DNA from 3 places in the Pseudorhizobium sp. NPDC055634 genome. Region 1 is predicted to be linked to each of the others. Evidence: riboswitches for the same ligand, from Rfam matches in the RefSeq annotation. Region 1 holds a riboswitch; each other region holds the start of a gene.

The links. A riboswitch is a leader RNA that binds a small molecule or an ion and turns the genes downstream of it on or off. The one in region 1 is predicted to bind thiamine pyrophosphate.
Region 2: linked by a shared signal. The riboswitch ahead of thiB (thiamine ABC transporter substrate binding subunit) and the one ahead of thiM (hydroxyethylthiazole kinase) in region 1 are both predicted to bind thiamine pyrophosphate.
Region 3: linked by a shared signal. The riboswitch ahead of ACWGPT_RS04870 (ABC transporter permease) and the one ahead of thiM (hydroxyethylthiazole kinase) in region 1 are both predicted to bind thiamine pyrophosphate.

Annotation. Positions count from the first base shown of each region.
Region 1 is NZ_JBSHHW010000009.1:127,554-134,369, forward strand. It holds gene thiE (thiamine phosphate synthase) at 1-110, opposite strand, end outside; gene thiM (hydroxyethylthiazole kinase) at 107-913, opposite strand; TPP riboswitch at 953-1,047, opposite strand; gene ACWGPT_RS15565 (glycoside hydrolase family 13 protein) at 1,126-2,811, opposite strand; gene ACWGPT_RS15570 (SDR family oxidoreductase) at 2,946-3,728, opposite strand; gene ACWGPT_RS15575 (HD domain-containing protein) at 3,797-4,204, opposite strand; gene ACWGPT_RS15580 (GFA family protein) at 4,201-4,575, opposite strand; gene ACWGPT_RS15585 (1-phosphofructokinase family hexose kinase) at 4,790-5,776, shown strand; gene ACWGPT_RS15590 (YqaE/Pmp3 family membrane protein) at 5,832-5,990, shown strand; gene ACWGPT_RS15595 (DUF1194 domain-containing protein) at 6,100-6,816, shown strand, end outside.
Region 2 is NZ_JBSHHW010000006.1:206,779-213,594, forward strand. It holds gene ACWGPT_RS12360 (ABC-F family ATP-binding cassette domain-containing protein) at 1-1,693, shown strand, start outside; gene ACWGPT_RS12365 (response regulator) at 1,844-2,293, shown strand; TPP riboswitch at 2,344-2,442, shown strand; gene thiB (thiamine ABC transporter substrate binding subunit) at 2,460-3,482, shown strand; gene ACWGPT_RS12375 (thiamine/thiamine pyrophosphate ABC transporter permease ThiP) at 3,489-5,120, shown strand; gene ACWGPT_RS12380 (thiamine ABC transporter ATP-binding protein) at 5,107-5,832, shown strand; gene ACWGPT_RS12385 (M48 family metalloprotease) at 6,023-6,816, shown strand, end outside.
Region 3 is NZ_JBSHHW010000002.1:377,297-384,112, reverse strand. It holds gene ACWGPT_RS04895 (ABC transporter substrate-binding protein) at 1-204, opposite strand, end outside; gene ACWGPT_RS04890 (FadR/GntR family transcriptional regulator) at 275-1,003, opposite strand; gene ACWGPT_RS04885 (2Fe-2S iron-sulfur cluster-binding protein) at 1,149-2,234, opposite strand; gene ACWGPT_RS04880 (aromatic ring-hydroxylating oxygenase subunit alpha) at 2,236-3,477, opposite strand; gene ACWGPT_RS04875 (5-methyltetrahydropteroyltriglutamate--homocysteine S-methyltransferase) at 3,830-4,924, shown strand; TPP riboswitch at 5,099-5,202, shown strand; gene ACWGPT_RS04870 (ABC transporter permease) at 5,338-6,096, shown strand; gene ACWGPT_RS04865 (ABC transporter substrate-binding protein) at 6,115-6,816, shown strand, end outside.

The DNA.
Region 1 (6,816 bases):
ATCATGGTTGCGCCGCCTTCGACGGCGAGTCGGGCGGTCTCGGCCATGCCGACGGCGCGGCAGAGGTCAGGATCGAGAATGACGTAGAGCGAGAGATCAAAGTTCTTCATTCCGTGCGTATCCTTGCTTCCGCCTGGAGCCTCAGCGGGCCAATGGCCGAGAGGGCATCGAGGAACAGCGGCGGGAAAGAGCCGGGTCCTTGCGCCGGATGGCCGGCATCCTCGCCGCAGACCGCAAAAAGCGCCATGGCGGCGACGGTTGCTTCCAACGGCCGGTCCGGGGCGATGGCGGCGAAGGCTCCGGTGAGGCAGGTCAGGGCGCAGCCGAACGCCGTGACCTTGGGCATGATTTCCGAGCCTCCCTCGATCCAAATCCGGCGATCGCCGTCGGTGACCATGTCGCTCTCGCCGGTGACGGCGACGATGCAGGAGTGCCGCCGAGCAAGCTCGACTGCCGCGGATGCCGCCGCGATGCTGCTGTCGCCGCTGTCGGCGCCCTGACCCCTGCTCTCGAAGCCCGCGAGGGCGAGGATTTCCGAGGCATTCCCGCGGATAACCGTCGGTTCGAGTTCCAGAAGCTCTCCTGTCACGCGGCGTCGGAAACTCGTGGCATAGTGGGCGACCGGATCGAATATCCAGGGCTTTCCCATGGCCTTCGCCGCGCCGGCCGCACCTTTCATCCCGGGCACGCCCGCCGCCCGCAGGGTGCCGATATTGATCGTCACGGCGGCCGCGATCCCGGCGAACTCGGCAGCCTCTTCCTCGGCGCTGACCATGGCCGGCGACGCGCCGGCGGCGAGTAGGACGTTCGCGGCTATATTCATCGCGACGTCGTTTGTAATGCACTGGACAAGGGGATTGGTCGCGCGCAACGCCTCCAGCATCGTCCCGCAACTGGACGGAAAATCTGTCATGAGATCGCCCTTTCTTCATCCAGCAAGGGCAAGGCAGGGGCATCTCCACCCGCGACTCCCTCCGCCAGCATGATCTGGTTCAGGTTCAAAGGGTACTTCTCAGCCCGCTTCAGCGGACGCCCCCGTCTCCACCAGACTTAGGAAGAAATAGGGCGCTTGTCATCCTCAAACTGCCGACGCAATGCCGGAGCAAACGGAGCCGTTCCGGGCTGCTAAGGCGCGAGGCGGGACGACAGGAGCGCAAAGGCCTCGTACGGTTGGAGGCTCATAGTCGACCCTACTTCCTCCATCGGCGCATAGTTGCTGATCAGGCAGCGACCTCGCCGGCGCAATTCGTCCGGGAGCGTGACCTCGACCTCGCGCGGGGCGAAACTCGCGACGACCAGAAGCTCCTCGTCCTCCAGCGTCCGCGTATAGACGAACACATCCGGATGCTGATCCAGCCAGGCCTGATAGCGCCCGTAGACAATCACGGGATGCTGCTTGCGAAGACGGGTAAGGGCCCGGTAGTGCGCCCAGATGGAGCGATCGTCGGATATCTGGCTCGCGGCATTCAGGGTCGCATAGTTCGGATTGACCTCAATCCAGGGAGCGCCGGTCGTGAACCCGCCATTGGGATCGGCGCTCCACTGCATGGGCGTGCGCGCGTTGTCACGGGCGCTTTCGTTTGCGCCGCGGATGAAGTCTTCCGCGGGAAGCCCTGCCTCCAGATGCAGGCGATACAGGTTGAGTGTCTCGATATCCTTGTAATGGTCGATGGAGGCGAAGGCGGCATTGGTCATGCCGATCTCTTCGCCCTGGTAGATGAACGGCGTGCCCTTCATGAGATGCAGCACGGTGGCGAGCATCTTGGCCGATTCCACGTGGTAGCCCGTGGAATTGCCGTACCGCGAGACGGCGCGTGGCAGGTCGTGGTTGCCCCAGAACAGGGAGTTCCATCCGTCTTCCGAAAGCGCGTGCTGCCATTTGCCGAAAACCGCCTTCAGCTTGACGAGGTCTATCGGCTTCGGCCGCCACTTTCCCATCACTTCGTCCCAGCTCTGGGTCACATGCTCGAACTGGAACACCATGGAGAGTTCGCGACGGTTCCTTCCCGAATAGAGCAGGGCAGAATCCGGCGTCGCGCTCCAGGCCTCGCCGACCGTCAGAATGTCCCGCTGCCCGAACGTCTCGCGGTTCATTTCCTGAAGGTAATCATGGAGGTGCGGGCCGTCGGCGGTAATGCCCGCATCGACATCCTTGCCGATGAGATCGATCACGTCCATCCGGAAGCCGGCAATGCCCCGATCCAGCCACCAGTTCATCATCCGGTAGATTTCAGACCTCACCTCGGGGTTCTTCCAGTTGAGGTCCGGCTGTCTCTTCGAAAACAGATGCAGGTAGTATTCGCCGGTCTCCGGGCAGAGTGTCCATGCGGAACCTCCAAAGGAAGACGTCAGGTCGTTGGGCGGACCGCCGTCCGGCGCCGGTGGCCGCCAGATGTAGTAGTCGCGCAGTCGGTTTTCCCGCGAACTGCGCGCATCGATGAACCATGGGTGCTCCTCGGACGTGTGGTTGACCACGAGATCGAGGAGGATCCCGATGCCCCGCTGGCGCGCCTCCGCGACGAGCCTGTCAAAGTCTGCAAGAGTACCGAATTCGGGTGCGATAGCCTGATAGTCAGCGATGTCGTAGCCATTGTCGTCCATCGGCGACTTGTAGATCGGCGAAAGCCAGAGGACCGTAACGCCGAGGGACTGCAGGTAGTCGAGGCGGCTGATGATGCCGGGAAGGTCGCCGACCCCGTCTCCGTTGCTGTCGCAGAAACTGCGCGGATAGATCTGGTAGACAGTTGCGGCATGCCACCATTTTCGCTCGGGGATCGGTAGGTTTTGCGGCCTGGCGGCAAGCTCGGTCATGCGCGGCTCCGATATCGGGATCACGATCGCCAACGCAAGATGAGCGGAGCGGTTCCCGTCGTTTGAACGCAAGGCCGATCAAGAAACGTTTCCCGCCCGGGGTTGGCAATCATCGAGAATGCGGCGCGCCGCACTTACCGCAGGAGACCCTGGCCGCCATCGACGTAGATCGGCACGCCCGTCACATGCCGGGCCCTGTGCGATGCGAGGAAGAGGATCACATCGGCGACGTCCATGGCGGCGCCGGGCGCGCCCTCCGTCAACGGTATGTCGCCTTCGGGCCACTCGACTGGAACGGCCGTCTCGTCGGCATCGCGGATGCTGGTGTTGTCGTCGATCTCCGTGGAGATCTTCCCCGGGCAGACCGCGTTGATCCGGATCTTGTGCCTTCCGAGTTCCAGTGCCAGCTGCTTCGTCATGGCCACCTGTGCCGCCTTGGTGGCGGAATAGGCGGTGGCCCCCGGCGAACTAAACGTCCGATTGCCGTTGATGGAGGAAACGATGATGATCGATCCGCCGCCATGGGCCTTCATGACCGGCACGGTCGTGTGAAGCGTCAGATATGTGCCGCGCAGGTTCACCGCGATCGTCTGGTCCCATTCCTCGGGCTTCAGTGTGTCGATGGGCGCCCATACCCCGTTGATGCCGGCATTGGCGACGACGATGTCCACCCGGCCGAATGCCTCGATCATGCGGGAGACCGCCTCGTTCATCTGCGCCTCGTCGGCGACATCCGCCTCCAGCACGATCGCCTCCCCACCCCTCGCGGTGATTTCAGCGGCCGCCACTTCCAGATCCCGGCGCGTATGTCCGAGCAGGGCGACCTTTGCTCCATGGGCGGCAAGCGTCACCGCCGATGCCCGGCCGATGCCCGATCCGGCACCGGTTACCAGTGCCACACGCGATTGCAGTTCCATGTCGTCCATCCCTTCGTCTCGTTCGGCCGCAGACAAGGCGGCGATGCCGGCTGCCGGCCCATCTGCCGTCACTCTTCGAGGAGCCGAAGCCCGATGCGATATTTCTCGCCATCGCCTCCGGTGCGCTCCGTAACCGCCAGGTTGTCGCGGAGATCCGCCAGCTTGACGGCCTTCGCCAATGGATTTGCGCCGGCTCTCATGACCAGTTCTTCGTACGATTCCCCGCCTTGCCTGGTCAGGGCGTCAACGGCGGCAAGGACCGCGGGCGCAAAGCCCTCGCTTCGCAATCGGTTGACCGTCCATTCGGGTGCGTTTTCAGGCAGGTCGTGCAACCAGGCCACGGTCACCGCATCCTCGCCGAAGACGGAAGCGGCAACCCGGCGCACATGATCGATCATCGGCTCCCCGGTCCGCTTCATCTCGCCGGCATGAGCCTCCTCCGCGATCTCCCGGGCACGCGACGCACCGGCGATCATTCGCGGTCCTCAAGGAACTGTTCGGTATCCTGGACGGGCGGGAGCCAGTTCTCGCGGCGCTTGATCCAAAGCTCGTAGGTCGGTTCAAGGTCGGTAGGCGCCATGTCGAGAGATCCGACGCGAATTTCCACCTCTTCCTCTCCCGGGTTGAACATCCGGGAGCCGCAAGCCCGGCAGAAGCCCCGTCCATGGAAGAGACCGATATCTCCGGAGCTTTCGAAAGCATGTGCAGGCCAGATCGCGAAGGTGACAAAGCTGGAACCGCTCTCCTTCCGGCAGTCGGCGCAGTGACAGAGACCGACCCGGAGCGGCGGCCCCTTCACGGTGTAGGCGACGTCGCCGCAAAGGCAGCGTCCGGACCGGATTATCATTCAGCCCTCCCTTGATTACTCCGCCCGATCGGGGGCGTCTGGTAGTTCGAAGCGTGGTGGCCATTGAACGGAGCGAGAGGCGGTTCGTTCCGCATCGAGGCGGATGGAACGGGCGAGGCATCTTGGCGACGGGCATGTGGCATTCTAAATGGCTAGGCCAGCACGACCCTCTACGGACGTCGACTGGACTGAACCGACGAAAGGCTCCGGGACAATGACCTCAATCCTCTGCGTGGCGCTCAATCCGTCGCTCGACATCGCCAACGAGGCAGCGAGAGTGGTCCCGACCAAGAAGATCAGGACGCGCAACCAGAGCCAGAGCATCGGCGGCGGGGGCGTGAACGTTGCACGGGTTCTTGCCGAAATGGGGGATACCTGCGACCTCCTGGTCCTGGAGGGCGGCGCGAGCGGCAAGATATTCCTGGAGGCGGCGAGAAGCCTCCAGGTGAAGCTCCATACCATCGAGATCGCCGGCATGACCCGGATCGCATTCATGGTGAAGGACCTGAAGACCGGGGACGAATTCCGCTTCGTTCCAGAAGGCCCGATCGTTTCCCCCGCGGAATCCGAACAGGTCTATCGTTTCCTGGATGGTGGGCGCTGGGACTACGTAGTGTTGAGTGGAGGCATCCCCCGCGGGATGCCCCAGGATTCTTACGCCTCGATGGTGCGCCAACTGGCGGGCAGGAATACCAGGATCATCCTGGATGCGTCCGGCCCCGCGCTTGCGGCAGCGCTGGACGCCGGCGGGCTTTACCTGATCAAGCCCAGCCTCGACGAGCTGGAGGATATCGTCGGGCGCAGCCTGGGCGCCGAGGAGGCCGTCCTCGCATGCCAGGATCTTGTCGCGCGAGGCTCGGTCCAGCATGTCGCCTTGTCCCTGGCGCGCGAGGGCGCCGTGCTGGTCAATGCGGACGGTTATCTCAAGCTCCCCTCCTTCCAGGTGAGGGTTGGCTCGACGGTCGGCGCGGGCGACAGTTTCGTCGGCGGTATGCTGTGGGCGCTGATCCATGACTACCCTGTCCGAGACGCATTCCGGTTCGGCATCGCCGCCGGTGCCGCAACGGTGATGCGGGAAGGGAGCGAGCTGTGCCGCCGGGAGGATGTGCTGGCGCTCTATCGATACGGGGCCGATGCCCTGGATTCTGAGGGAATGATCAGAAGGATGGAAGACGAGCAGCCGGATCCGAATTTCACATGAACCTCGGTCCGTCGATTGCGTTGTGCAGGCGCTCAACAGCAATCCGGAGCCGACCTTGGACATCATTCGCATTCTGCTCGCCTTCCTTCTGCCGCCGCTCGGGGTTTTCCTCCAGGTCGGTCTCGGCCTGCATTTCTGGCTAAACATCCTCCTGACACTGTTCGGATGGCTCCCCGGTATCGTTCACGCCCTCTGGGTCATTCTCCGCAAGTAGTTATCCGCGGGGCAAGTCCTCACCCATTTTTGAACGATTGCCGTCCTGCCGGCGTCGCGGCCCCGGCATCCTGTGTTACTCTTCGGCTAAACGCAGGATCGGAGCCGCCATGCTTGCCACGCTTGCGATGCTTTTATCTCTCTCCGGCGCGGTCGGCGGGCCGCCTGTTGCCCAAGGTGACGGCGGGGAGGTCGATGTCGAACTGTTGCTGGCGGTAGATGTCTCCCGCTCCATGGATTTCGAGGAGGTCCGCATACAGCGCGAAGGCTATGTCGCGGCGATCCGGCACCCGGATTTCATCAACGCCGTTCGCGACGGACTGCTCGGGCGGATTGCGATCAGCTACTTCGAATGGGCCGGCGTCGTCGATCCCGCCTCGCGCATCGACTGGACGGTGATCGAAACGCCGGAGGACGCCCGTGCATTCGCCGAACTTCTCCAGGAACGTCCGATCATAACCAGCAGGCGGACGTCGATTTCCGCAGCGATCGAGGAAGGTACGGCCACCCTTCTCTCCAACCGGTATGCGGGAATGCGCCGTGTCATCGATGTCTCGGGTGACGGGGCAAACAATGTCGGGCTGCCGGTAGCCCTCGTCCGGGACAGGGCGGTCGAGGCAGGCGTCGTCATAAACGGGCTTGCAATCATGCTGCGTCCCTCCACCGCCGTCCCCCTCGATGAATACTATGCGGACTGCGTCATTGGCGGGCCCGGTTCCTTCGTCCTGCCGGTCCATAGGATCGAGGATTTCACGGCTGCTATCCGACGCAAGCTGGTCCTGGAAATCAGCAACCGTGCTCCACAGCCGGCGCCTGTTCGGATCAAC
Region 2 (6,816 bases), on a different contig from region 1:
GTCCACGCTGATGAAGATCGCCGCCGGCATGGTCGAGCCGCAATCGGGCGAAGTATTCCGCCATCCGGGGGCGACGATCCGGTACCTCGAGCAGGCACCGGACTTCCAGGGCTATCGAACGGTCCAGGCTTATGCGGAAGCAGGCCTCGGGCCCGGCGACGATCCCTACCGCGTCACCTACCTCCTGGAACATCTCGGCCTCACCGGGGAGGAGGACCCGGCACGCCTCTCGGGCGGCGAAGCCCGGCGCGCGGCGCTTGCCCGCGTCATGGCGCCCGAGCCCGACATCCTCATGCTCGACGAGCCGACCAACCACCTGGACCTGCCGACGATCGAATGGCTGGAGGACGAGCTCCGGAAGACGCGAAGCGCCCTCGTGCTGATCTCGCACGACCGGCGTTTCCTGGAGAAGGTCTCGACGGCGACCGTCTGGCTAGATCGCGGCACCTCCCGTCGTCTCGACCGCGGCTTTTCCCATTTCGAAGCCTGGCGCGACGAGGTGCTGGCGGCGGAGGAACTGGAGCAGCACAAGCTGGGCAAGGCGATCGAGCGCGAGGAGCACTGGCTGCGCTACGGCGTGACGGCGAGGCGCAAGCGCAACATGCGCCGCCTTGGTGAATTGCAGACCATGCGCGCGACCTACCGCGGCCACAAGGGTCCGCAGGGGACGGTGCAGGCGGCCGCATCGGAAGGCCGGGAATCCGGCAAGCTGGTGATCGAGGCGGAGGCCATTACCAAGCTCTACGGGGAACGCGTCATCGTCGCTCCCTTCTCGATCCGCGTGCACCGTGGCGACAGGATAGGCCTCGTCGGCCCGAACGGTGCAGGCAAGACCACCCTCCTGAAAATGCTGACAGGCCAGCTCGAGCCCGATAGCGGCACAGTCCGGCTCGGAACCAATCTCGAGATCGCCACCCTCGACCAGAAGCGCGAGGACCTCGACCCCGAGGACACGCTTGCCCACTACCTCACGGACGGACGCGGCGAGACGCTTCTCGTCAATGGCGAACAACGTCACGTCGCGGGCTACATGAAGGATTTCCTCTTCCAGCCCGAGCAAATGCGGACGCCGATCAAAAACCTTTCCGGCGGCGAGCGCGCGCGCCTGATCCTTGCCCGGATCATGGCCAAGCCTTCCAACCTGCTGATCCTCGACGAACCCACCAACGACCTCGACATCGAAACGCTGGACCTGCTGCAGGAGATCGTCGCCGGCTACAACGGCACCGTCATCCTGGTCAGCCACGATCGCGACTTCCTCGACCGGACGGTGACCTCGACCATTGCGCCCGCCGATCCCGAGGCGCCGGACGGGCGCTGGATCGAATATGCTGGCGGCTATTCTGACATGCTGGCCCAACGGCGCGGCGCGCAGGAGGAAAGACGGCGATCCGAGCGCCAGGCCAGGGAAAAGGCGGAAGGGACGCCGCCCGCCGGCGATGCGCCCAAGAATCGCGGCAAGCTGTCCTTCAAGCAGAAGTTCGCCCTGGAAAACCTGCCGAAGGATATCGAAAGGGCCGAGGCCGAGATCGCCTCGCGGGAAGAGCGAATGGCCGATCCGAACCTTTTCTCGAGGGACCCGGCAGGCTTCAATGCGCTGGCTGGCGAACTGGAGGCACTGCGCAAGCGCCTTGCCGGGATGGAAGAGGAATGGCTTGAGCTTGAAATGCTGCGCGAGGAGCTTGAGGGCTGATCTTAACCATCTGTTAGCCATGAAAAGGACTTGAAGCACGTCAACCTGTCGCATTGCGGAACAATGCCGGCGAGTGGTCGTTCGGGTGGCAGTATCGATGTGGCACGGCCTGATCGGTACCAAGCGGCACCGAACCATCAGGAGCATCCGATGCTGACAGGCGTAACGAGTGGTTGGCAGAACCCAGTCTCCGAGGAACACCGTGTCCTCATCGTGGAGGACGAATTCCTGATTGCCCTCGACGTGGCAGAGACGATCGAGGCCATGGGCCTCAAGGTCGCCGGACTGGCGAACGGTCGCAGCCCCGCCCTGGCACTCGCGCATTCCGCGGACATCGCCCTCGTCGACGTCAACCTGGCGGACGGCAGGACAGGCCCGTCCATCGGCCGTGAACTGGCGGAGAAATACGGAGTTACGGTTATCTTCATGACCGCAAATCCCGAGGAGATCGAGCCTGGCAACAACGGCCCTCTGGGCGTTCTCACCAAGCCGGTCATGCCTCATGTCATCGAGCAGTCGATCGGCTATGCGCTTGCGGGCCGCACGGGCGGCTGCGCCGAACTGCCGCGCGAGCTTCGCGTCTTCCAGCGCGCTCACTGACCGCACCTGGACGGCGCTTGCAAAGCGCCGTGTCCCTCGCTAAATCTCTGGCTGATCTAACGGGGTGCCGCGCGCGGCTGAGAGGTATCCACCAACCCGCAGAACCTGATCCGGTTAACACCGGCGGAGGGATTAGACGGCGTCCATCGGCCCCTATTCCTTCGCGATCAGCACGGAGGCATGGATGCGGCTCTCGGGATTTTTGGCTTTCATCGCGGGATTGACCGCTCTGACCCCGGCTCTTGCCCAGGAGCCCAGCCTTACCGTCTATACCTACGAAAGCTTCACGGCCGAATGGGGCCCGGGCCCTCGGGTAAAGGCGGAGTTCGAGAAGTCCTGCGGATGCAGGGTGAACTTCGTGGCTGTGGCCGACGGCGTCGCGCTTCTCTCCCGGCTGAAACTCGAAGGCGAAAATACTGAGGCCGACATCGTCCTGGGTCTCGACACCAATCTTGCCGCAGAAGCCAAGGCGACGAGCCTGTTCGAGCCTCATGGTCTCGATACCGGCGCAATCACGGTGCCGGGCGGCTACCGGGACGACATCTTCATCCCCTATGACTACGGACATTTTGCAGTCGTCTACGACACCAAGACCATCGACGCCCCGCCGACGAGCCTGAAGGATCTGGTGGAGGGGGACCCGTCGCAGAAGATCGTGATCCAGGATCCACGCACCTCCACCCCGGGGCTCGGATTGCTCTTGTGGGTGAAGTCCGTCTACGGCGACCACGCCGAAGAGGCATGGACCAAGCTTCGCCGTCGCATCCTGACCGTAACTCCGGGCTGGTCGGAGGCCTATGGCTTGTTCACCAAGGGCGAGGTTCCGATGGTCCTCTCCTACACCACCTCTCCCGCCTATCACATGGTCGCCGAGGGTAGCGATCGATACCAGGCGGCACCCTTCGCTGAGGGCCATTACATCCAGATCGAGGTGGCAGGGCTGACGCGGACGTCGGATGAGAAGGAACTTGCGCGGCGGTTCCTCGATTTCATGATGTCGCCCGCCCTCCAGGACATCATTCCGACGACCAACTGGATGATGCCGGCGGGAAAGACGAGCGAGCCTTTGCCACCAGCGTTCGATCGGCTCGTGCAGCCGGCCAGGACCTTCCTCATGGATCCTTCCGAAGTGGCATCGAACCGTCAGGCATGGATCGACGAATGGCTGACCGCCATGAGCGGACGCTAGCCTCCGATGCTGACAGGACGGGAGCAGAGAGCCGCGATCGGCGGAGGCATTATCGCCTTCTTCGCCATCGCCGCTTTTGTAGGGCTTGCCGTCTACGCACTTCTTGCCGCCGCGCCGGCAGGTGAAGGTCACGCCTTCTGGTCGGCCTATACGGTGCGCGTACTGCGGTTCACGCTGCTTCAGGCGGGGCTCTCGACGCTGCTTTCCATCGGACTTGCAATCCCGGTCGCACTGGCGCTCGCCCGGCGGCCGCAACTTCCGGGACGGCTCTGGATCCTGCGGCTGATGGCGCTGCCGATGGGGCTTCCCGCACTTGTGGCGGCGCTTGGCCTCATCACGATCTGGGGCAGACAGGGGCTCCTCAACTCGCTCCTCCTGCAGGCAGGCCTCGACGAGCCGGTGAGCATCTACGGCCTCGGCGGCATCCTGCTCGCGCATGTTTTCTTCAACCTGCCGCTCGCCTGCCGGTTGATGGTCGCCTCACTCGACCGTCTGCCGGGCGAATACTGGATGCTTGCCGCGCAACTGGGCATGCGGCCGGCGCCTATCTTCCGGTTCATCGAATGGCCTGTGCTGCTCCGGGTCCTGCCGGGAATCGCCGGCCTGGTCTTCATGCTTTGCGCAACGAGCTTCACGCTCGTCCTGGTGCTCGGAGGAGGACCGGCCGCGACCACGCTGGAAGTCGCGATCTACCAGTCCCTGCGGTTCGACTTCGATCCCGCCCGCGCGGTGGCGCTGTCGCTGCTGCAGATCGGTCTGACGGCCCTGCTCCTGATCACGCTCTCCCTCCTGCCTGCCACCGATGACCGGTTTCCGAGAAGCGGGCGCCACGTGCGTCGTTTCGACGGGCATGGATTTGCCGCGCGTGCATGGGACGCGCTGGTCATCACCACCGCCACCGCCTTTGTCCTCCTGCCCGTTCTCGCGGTTCTCGCTGCGGGGTTACAGGCGGACCTCTCCCGTCTCCTCCAGAGCAACACCTTCCATCGGGCGCTGGCAACGAGCGCGACGATCACGCTGGCATCCGGCCTGCTCGCAGTCTCGGGCTCGGTCGCCCTCGTCAACGCGCGCCTGGCGATTGCCGACCGAAAGAACCCCGGCATGCTGCTCGGCGGCTTCTCCTCCATTCTCGGCGCCACCTCCCTGCTCGTCCTCCTCGTGCCACCGGTCGTGCTGGGCACGGGCTGGTTCCTGTTTCTGCGGCTCTCGGGCTCGGCGTCAACGTGGATCGTCTGGATCGTCGTTGCGATCAACGCGCTGATGTCGATCCCCTTCGTCATCAGGGTACTGGAACCGGCAATGGCCGAGCATCGCAGGGATACCGCCCGCCTTGCCGCGAGCATTGGCGTGACGGGATGGGCCCGCTTCTGGCGGATCGACCGCCCCGTGCTGACGAGGCCGGCGCTCCTGGCGCTATCGTTCGCGATGGCGCTGTCCCTCGGCGACCTGGGGGCGGTCGCGCTCTTCGCTTCCAACGATTTCGTCACCCTGCCCTGGCTGCTCTACGGCAGCCTCTCCAGTTACCGCACGCAGGATGCCGACGGTCTCGCGCTGTTGCTGGCGGCGGTATGTCTCCTGCTGACGGTGATCGGAACGTCGGGTCGGCAAATGAACGGGAGCCATCATGCCCATCGCTGAGTCTGCGCCTGAAATCCGGCTCGAGAACCTGGACCTGAATCTGGGGAGCGCGCGCCTTCATCTCGACTGCACCATCCCGGCCGGTATAATCACCGCCATTGCCGGGCCATCCGGCGCGGGCAAGTCCACGCTTCTGAACCTTGTCTCCGGATTCGAGATGCCGGACAGCGGTCGCGTCCTGTTCGGCGGCAAGGATATGGCGGGCCGCCATCCCTCCGAGCGCCCGGTATCGCTGGTCTTCCAGCACAACAATCTCTTCGGTCACCTCGACGTCTTCACCAACGTCTCGCTCGGGATCAACCCGTCCCTGCGCAAGCTGAGCGGCGAGGAGCGGGAAGCCGTGGTCACCGCGCTTGATCGGGTCGGGTTGGCGGGCATGGAGCGGCGGCTCCCGCCCACACTGTCCGGCGGCGAGCAGCAACGCGTCGCATTTGCCCGCGCGCTGGTGCGCCGCAAGCCCGTCCTCCTGTTGGACGAGCCCTTCGCCGCGCTGGATCCGGGGCTGAGGCTGGAGATGGCCGAGCTCCTGTCCGATTTGCATCGGGAGACCAGGATTACCGTCATCCTCGTGACCCACGACCGGGAGGAGCTTCGCCGCCTGGCGGACCATGTCCTTTTCATGGACGGTGGACATATCCTGGTCGCTGCCCCGGTCGCGCAGTTCCTGAAGCGGCATGATCTGGCCGCCGTCCGGCAATTCCTCGCCGGCTGACCCCTGCCACAATTTAGTCGTGGCACGGTGGCATCGCAGCAACAGCATGGTCCTGCTTTGATTGCCACGGGCGTTCTGGACAGGAAGCACTATATTGGCTGAAAGAAAGTCGCTAAGCCGGAAGAAAAAGGCGGCCGGCCTTGTACAGGGTGGGGCGTCCCCTGCGGATGATGGGAAGCGGGTCTGTAGAATGACGAAGCCGAGACTGCGGACGAGCAAGCGTGGAGGGACGGCGTCCCGCCGGACCGGTACGGCCCGCGCGGCAAGGCATCTTGCCTTCCTGTTCGCCTCCGCCGCCGCGCTCTCCAGCTGCCAGTCCATCCTCGACCAGGCTTACCAGCCGAATGTCGCCCCATCCGAGAACCCGCAGATCGTCGATCAGGTTCAGAAGAACGACCCCCGTGCCCAGATGGGCGCGCGCGAACATCCTCGCATCGTCGCGAGCTATGGCGGCGAGTATCACGATGCCAAGACCGAAAGGCTGGTCGCGCGCATCGCCGGGGCGCTGACGGCCGTCGCGGAAAATCCCTCGCAGTCCTACCGCATCACCATCCTGAATTCGCCGGCGATCAACGCGTTCGCCCTGCCGGGCGGCTATCTTTACGTGACGCGCGGCCTGCTTGCACTCGCCAACGACGCGTCGGAAGTCGCGGCCGTTCTCTCGCACGAAATGGCCCACGTGACGGCCAACCACGGGATCGAGCGCCAGAAGCGGGAGGAGGCGGAGGTCATCGCCAGCCGGGTGGTCGCCGAAGTCCTTTCCAGCGACCTCGCCGGCAAGCAGGCCCTCGCACGCGGCAAGCTGCGGCTGGCCGCCTTTTCCCGGCAGCAGGAACTGCAGGCCGACGTGATCGGCGTCCGGATGCTGGGAGAAGCCGGCTACGACCCCTATGCCGCTCCGCGCTTCCTCGATTCCATGGCCGCCTATGCGCGCTTCTCCTCGGTGGATCCGGACAGCGACCAGAGCCTCGACTTCCTCTCCAG
Region 3 (6,816 bases), on a different contig from region 1:
GACGATCTTCATCTCCTGCGATATATCGACCAGCTTGTCGCACATGGCGGTGTAGACGAGACGGCCGACGAATGTCCTCGACTGCGCCGGATCGAGCACGTCGGCATCATCCTGCAATCCGATGCGAAGTTCCGCGGACGCCGCCGGAAAGGCGGCAAGTCCAGTGGCAAGAAGCACTGCTGCACGTAGGTTGAGCTTGGTCATGTCCTGTTCCTCTGGATCGTTTTTTGAGTTTTCTTGGTATGCCCGGCTGGTTGCGTGCCTGCGCCTTGGTTCAGCACGCGCTGCGGATGGGATCGTCCTCCGTATGTTCCAGCGACGTCGCGCGGATGAGGCGCTCCTGCAGCATGAGAAGGTGCTGCCGCATGGCCTCGGCCGCCCTCGTCGGATCGCGTGCGGCGATGGCGTCGATGATGCCGTGATGCTGCGCAATCGAGATCGTCATCGCGTTGCCGGCATTGCGTGCGTTCTCCCGGATTGCCTGCCACGCCTCGTCCTGGCGCACCCGGTTGACGAGGTCGAAGATGCCGAGGAAGAGCTGGTTGCCCGCGCTCTGGGCGATCTGCCGGTGCAGCGCCCCATCCCAGAGTTCGCGTGAATCGGCGTCCTCGCTGTGGCTGATCCTGGCGGCGAGACTGCGCATGCGCTCGATGTCCCGCGGTTTGGCGCGCATCGCGGCAAGCTGGGCAAGTTGCGGCTCGATCCTGAGCCGGACCTCCATGATCTCCATGAAATCGGTGCCGGCGACGATCGCCCCGAGTTGGTCGGTCAGGCTGTCCGGCTTTTCTCCGGCAAAGGTGCCCGCGCCGTGCTTGCGCCACACCAGTCCTTCCGATTCCAGGACTTCCAGCGCCCGCCTGACGGCGCGCCGGCCGATGCCGAGCTTTTCGGAAAGGTCCCGCTCGGTCGGCAGCCGTCCGTTTGGGGCAAGCTCGCCGGCCGCGATCATCTCGCGCAGCCGCTCGAGGGCGTAGTTGGCATTGTCGTGCTTTACCGTACTCAAGTTCGTACCACCGTGCGCACCACTTTCCGATTGGTTCAGTGGACGTCGGTTTCGACGCGCCGTCAATCTATTTTTTGGTCATTCCGGAAATTGGCGAAGCTTTAGGCAGTCAGAGCGTTTCGCTCGGATCGACAGGGGAACGGGCTCAGGCCTCTATCTCGACGTCGCCCTTCGGGCGCGAGCAGCAGGCGAGGATGAAGCCCTCCTCGATCTCCTCGTCAAGAATGCCGCCATTGTGGGTCATTTCCACGTCCCCCGAGAGCTTGAGCACTCTGCACGTGCCGCAAAGGCCGGATTCGCAGGCGGCGGCGATCCGCACTCCGGCGGCGCGGGCGGTCTGTAGGATCGTGTGCCCGGGCTCGCAGCGCCCTTCCTTGCCGGAAGCGGAAAAGGCCACCCTTGCCGGGGCGATCTCGCCGATTTCCCCGGCGCTCGTGGAGGGCAGTGGCGTCGCGACCGGCTGGAAGCTCTCCTCGTGGTAGCGGCCCATGTCGAAGCCCGCGCCCTTCAGCGCGTCCCGCACGGTCGCCATGAACGGCTCCGGCCCGCAGCAGAAGACGGTGCGGTCGAGGAAATCGGGCGCGAGCAGCGCGATCTTCGCCTTGTCGATGCGGCCCTTGAGCCCGGACCAGAGCTGTCCGCGCGACAACTGCTCGACGATCAGGCCGAGCGTGAACTGCGGCATGTCGCGCGCCCGGGCCTCCAGCTCCCAGCGGAAGATGATGTCGTCGGGCGAGCGGGCGCAGTGCAGGAAGGTGATGTCGCTGTCGGGCGACCGGTCGCCGAGATCGCGCGTCATCGACATCATCGGCGTGATGCCCGATCCGGCGGAGATGAACAGATACCGGCTGCCCGGGTGCCTGGCATAGGAAAAATCGCCGAGCGGGCCGAAGGCCTTCAGCGACATCCCCGGCTTCAGGTTGTCGAACATCCACCGCGTCCCGATCGATCCGGCCTGCGCCTTGACGGTGACCGAGACCGTATAGGGGCGGGACGGGCTGGAGGAGAGCGTGTAGGTCCGCATCAGCGGCTCGGGACCCACGGGTATTTCCAGGGTGACGAACTGGCCGGGCAGGTAGCGGAACCATATGCCGGGCTTGTCCGGGCGGAAGGTGAAGGTCATCACGTCCGGCGCTTCCGGCGTGACCGCCACGCATTCCAGCCGGTGCTCCCGGTCTGTCCACGGGCGCATTTCGTCGAGGTGGCGGAAGATCGGCTGCGCCATGTTCATCTCACGCCACCGCCGAAAGCGCCGTGCCGCCCTGCAGGCGGGTCAGCATGAAGTTCGTGTACCACTCGACGAACTGCATGACTCCGCCCTCGTGCTCGGGAGAATAGGGTCCGGGCTCGTAGGCCGGCGAGCGGATGCCGAAGGCGTTCTCCTCGACGATCTGCCGGTCCTGGTCGTTGGTCATGTTCCACACATGCGTCAGGTCGTGGAGATCGTAATCGACGCCCTCGACGGCATCCTTGTGCACCAGCCATGTGGTGGTGACCGCCGTCTCTTCCGCCGACAGCGGCAGCACGCGGAAGGAGATCGCATGGTCGACGAGGATGTGGTTCCACGTCGTCGGGTAATGGAAGAGCAGCATCGTGCCGATATGCGAGATCGTGACATCGTCGGAGAGCGGCCGTCGCACGGCCCTTCGGCCCGTCATCGTGTAGCTTTCGGCATCCTCGATCAGCGGCATGCGGGCGGTGCGGAACTGGCCGGACGGGTCGATGCGGAACTCGCTCGGCAGCCGCGCCGCCTCGCAGCGTGCCCAGTGTTCCGCGATGACCGGATCGTCCTTTGCGCCCTGCACCCCCGTCGCGCTCGGCGCCTCTGGATAGGTGCGGCAGAGTTCCGGGTGATTGCTGGCGCAGTGGTAGCATTCCCGGTTGTTTTCCCAGACGAGCTTCCAGTTGCCCTTTTCGACGATCGTGTTCCGGTGGGCGACCTTGGCTTCCCACAGCCGGTGCGGCTTCATGTACGGCTCGATCGACGCGCGCACCGGACCGAAGTCGCCCGGCGTCTCGGCAAGGCAGATGAAGATGTAGCCCGCGACGCTCTCGCAGGCGACGGCCTTCATGCCGAACTGCGCCTTGTCGAAATCCTCGCCCATCTGCCGCGCGAAGACCAGCGAGCCGTCGAGGTCGTAGGTCCACTGGTGGTAGGGGCAGACGAGGCGGGCGGACGCGCCGCGCTCCTGGGTGCAGACCCGGTGGCCGCGATGGCGGCAGGTATTGTGGAAGGCCCGGATCGCGCCGTCCTTTCCCCTGACGATCACCACCGGATAGTCGCCGATCTGCGCCGTGAAATAATTGCCGGCGCGCGGGATCTCGCAGTCATGGCCGATGAACAGCCAGTCCTTGTACCAGATCTCCTCCAGATCGACCCGGTGGAAATCGGGATCGGTGTAGAAGGGTTGTTCGAGGCTGAAGCCGGGGGTCCTTGCCCTGATCCGGCGAAGCATGTCGTTGCGGGCATCCATTCTCTTCATCCCTTCGCGGGACCGTCGGATGGCTTAGTTGCGCACCGGCCCGCCCTGAGGCGCCGTCGCCCGATCGCCCACCGCAACCAGTCGTTCCTATCGACCCTGGGCCGGTCATCGTCTTCTCGAAACCGCACTGCGCGTGCGGCGCCGAACAGCTTCAGGCTAGCAGAGGTGCCGGCATTTCGAGATGTTCTTTCGCGACATGGCGACTGCGCAAACGGAACAGCCGTTCGACACGGCGATTTCCTCTCCGGTTCCGGCCCGTCCTGTGGTATCGGCATGACGGTCGCGCTCGCGGGTGGACTGCCCATGCCGCCGCGCGACACGGGGCATCAATCGGAGGAACAGCATGCCGACACCACCTTTCCGTGCCGACCACGTCGGCAGCCTTCTTCGCCCGCTCGCCATTGCGGAGGCACGCGCGGCGCAAGTCGACGCGGCCACCCTGCGCGCCATCGAGGACGCTGAAATCCCGAAGCTCATCAGGATGCAGGAAGAGGTCGGCCTCAAGGTCGTCACCGACGGCGAGGCCCGCCGCGCCTTCTGGCATTTCGATTTCATGGGCATGCTCGACGGCATGGACATGGAAACCCGCGGCCAGGGCGTGCAGTTTCACGGCACCCAGATCCCGCCGGTCCATCCGGTGATCAACGGCAAGCTCGGCTTCCCCAAGGATCACCCGATGCTCGAGCACTTCACCTTCGTGAAGGATCATACGACCGTCTGCCCGAAGATCTCGATCCCCGGCCCGTCCTGCGTCCACTTCCGCACCGATCCGGTCGACGTCCGCCCGGCCGAGTACAAGGATCCCGACGTCCTCTTCGCCGATATCGCCGAGACCTACCGTCAGGCGGTCGCCGCCTTCTACGCCGCCGGATGCCGCTACCTGCAGCTGGACGACATCTTCTTCGCCTATCTCGGCGATCCGAAGCAGCGCGAGCAGCGCAAGGCCATGGGCCAGGATCCGGACTGGCTGATCGACCGCTATGCCTGGATGCTCGAGGAGGCGATCAAGGACCGGCCCTCCGACATGGTCATCGGCATGCACATGTGCCGCGGCAATTTCCGCTCCACCTACGCCGCCACCGGCGGCTACGACGCGGCCGCGGACGCCATCTTCAACAAGACCAGCGTCGATATCTATTTCATGGAATACGATACCGACCGCGCCGGCGGGCTGGAGCCGCTCAAGCTCCTGCCGAAGGGCCGCAAGCGCATCATGGCCGGCTTCATCACCACCAAGACGCCGGAGCTGGAATCCATGGACTGGCTGCGCAAGCAGTTCGAGGCGGCCTCCCGCTACGTCGACATGGACCAGCTCGGCATCGCGCCGCAATGCGGTTTCGCGTCGACCGAGCACGGCAATGCCATCACCGAGGAAGACCAGCGCCGCAAGCTCGAACTGGTGGTGAACACCGCCCGGGAAATCTGGGGAACGGCGTAAGCCCTTGGTAAAGCCGAACCCGTCCGTTGCCGCGGGCGGGTTCGCATCGATCCCGACCCTCTCCCGCCAGAACCTCCCGCCCGCGAACGGCCCGCCTCCGCGCCGGTGACAGGTGCCTCTGATCCTTTCCCGCACCGACCCGATTGACACTCGCCCGGACTTCGCCGAACATGGCCGCATTCCGAGGGGGGCATCGTAACGATGCTGAGATGGCGGTGAGCCGGACCCTTGAACCTGATCCGGGTCATGCCGGCGTAGGAACGGAAACGGCCTTTTTCGGCGCGAATTCTCTTCTCCGCTTTGCCTGGATCTCCGTGATGTAACGTCGGGAGATCGATTCATGCCATGCATTTCAAGTCGGCGCCCCCGGACGGGGCGTCCGCCGTCCGGCCGGCCGGCGCGATAGGCGGACCATGCCGTCCCGTCACATGGGGATGGGGGTCGTCGGCCTGCTGGTGCTCTGGCAGCTCGCGGTCTGGCTCTTCACGCCCCCGGCCTACATCCTGCCGCCACCGGCGAACGTGCTCGCCGCCTTCGCCACTCGGGGCGGCTTCCTGCTGTCCAACAGCCTGGTCACGATCACCGAGATTGCCATCGGGCTTGCCTGCGGCGCGCTGCTCGGCTCGCTCGCGGCCCTTGCGGTCGCCGCCTTCCCCCGTGCCGGCCGGCTCGTCTGGCCCGTCATCCTCGTGCTTCAGGCGCTGCCGGTCTTCGTGCTGGCGCCGATCCTCGTCTTGTGGTTCGGGTTCGGTGTCGCGTCGAAGGCGGTGATGGCCACGATCATCATCTTCTTCCCGGTCGCGTCCGCATTCGCCGATGGCCTCAACCGGACCGACCCCGCCATCCTCGATGCCGTGGCGCTGACCCCGGCGACCCATTGGCAGACCCTTCGCCACATCCGCGTTCCGCTCGCCCTGCCGGGCCTCGTGTCCGGCCTGCGCGTCGCAGCGCCCCTTGCGCCCATCGGCGCGGTGGTCGGTGAATGGGTCGGCGCGTCTGCCGGGTTGGGCTTTGTCATGGTCCAGGCGAACGCCCGCATGCAGACCGATATCGTCTTCGCCGCAACCGTCGTCCTCGCGCTGCTCACCCTTCTGTTGCGGCTCGCGGTCGATGCGGCCACCGCCCGCTTCACGCCCTGGGCGCCCGAAGTCCCGTCCCGTAACGCAAGATAGTTAGCCGGAGAAGCTTTCATGAATAGTCGTCTTGTTTCCCTCCTCCTCACCGCGGCCCTTTCGATGCCGATGACCGCTCATGCCGCGGATCGCCTGACCGTCATGCTGGAGTGGTTCGTCAATCCCGATCATGCGCCGATCGTCGTCGCCCGCCAGAAGGGCCTGTTTGAGGCGGAGGGGCTGGAGGTCGAACTCATCCCGCCGGCCGACCCCTCGTCCGTTCCGCGGCTCGTCTCGGCACGGCAGGCCGATGTCGGCGTCCACTATCAGCCCAACCTCTACCTCGACCATGCCGCGGGTCTGCCGCTCGTTCGCTTCGGCACCCTGGTGGAGACGCCTTTGAACACGCTGACGGTGCTCTCCGACGGACCGGTCAACACGCTCGCAGATCTCAAGGGCAGGAAGATCGGCTTTTCCGTCTCCGGCTTCGAGAGTGCCATGCTGAGGTGCATGCTTGCGGCCGAGGGGATAGCCCCGGACGAGGTGGAACTCGTCAATGTCAACTTCGCGCTTACCTCGTCGCTTCTCGGCAGGCAGGTCGATGCGACGATCGGCGGCTACCGCAATTTCGAACTCACCCAGATCCGGCTTGCGGGAGGAAAGGCGCGCGCCTTCTTCCCTGAGGAACACGGCGTGCCGATCTATGACGAATTGATCTTCGTGACGCGCAGCGAACTTGCCGGCGACGATCGCCTGCCGCGGTTCCTCAAGGCGGTGGAA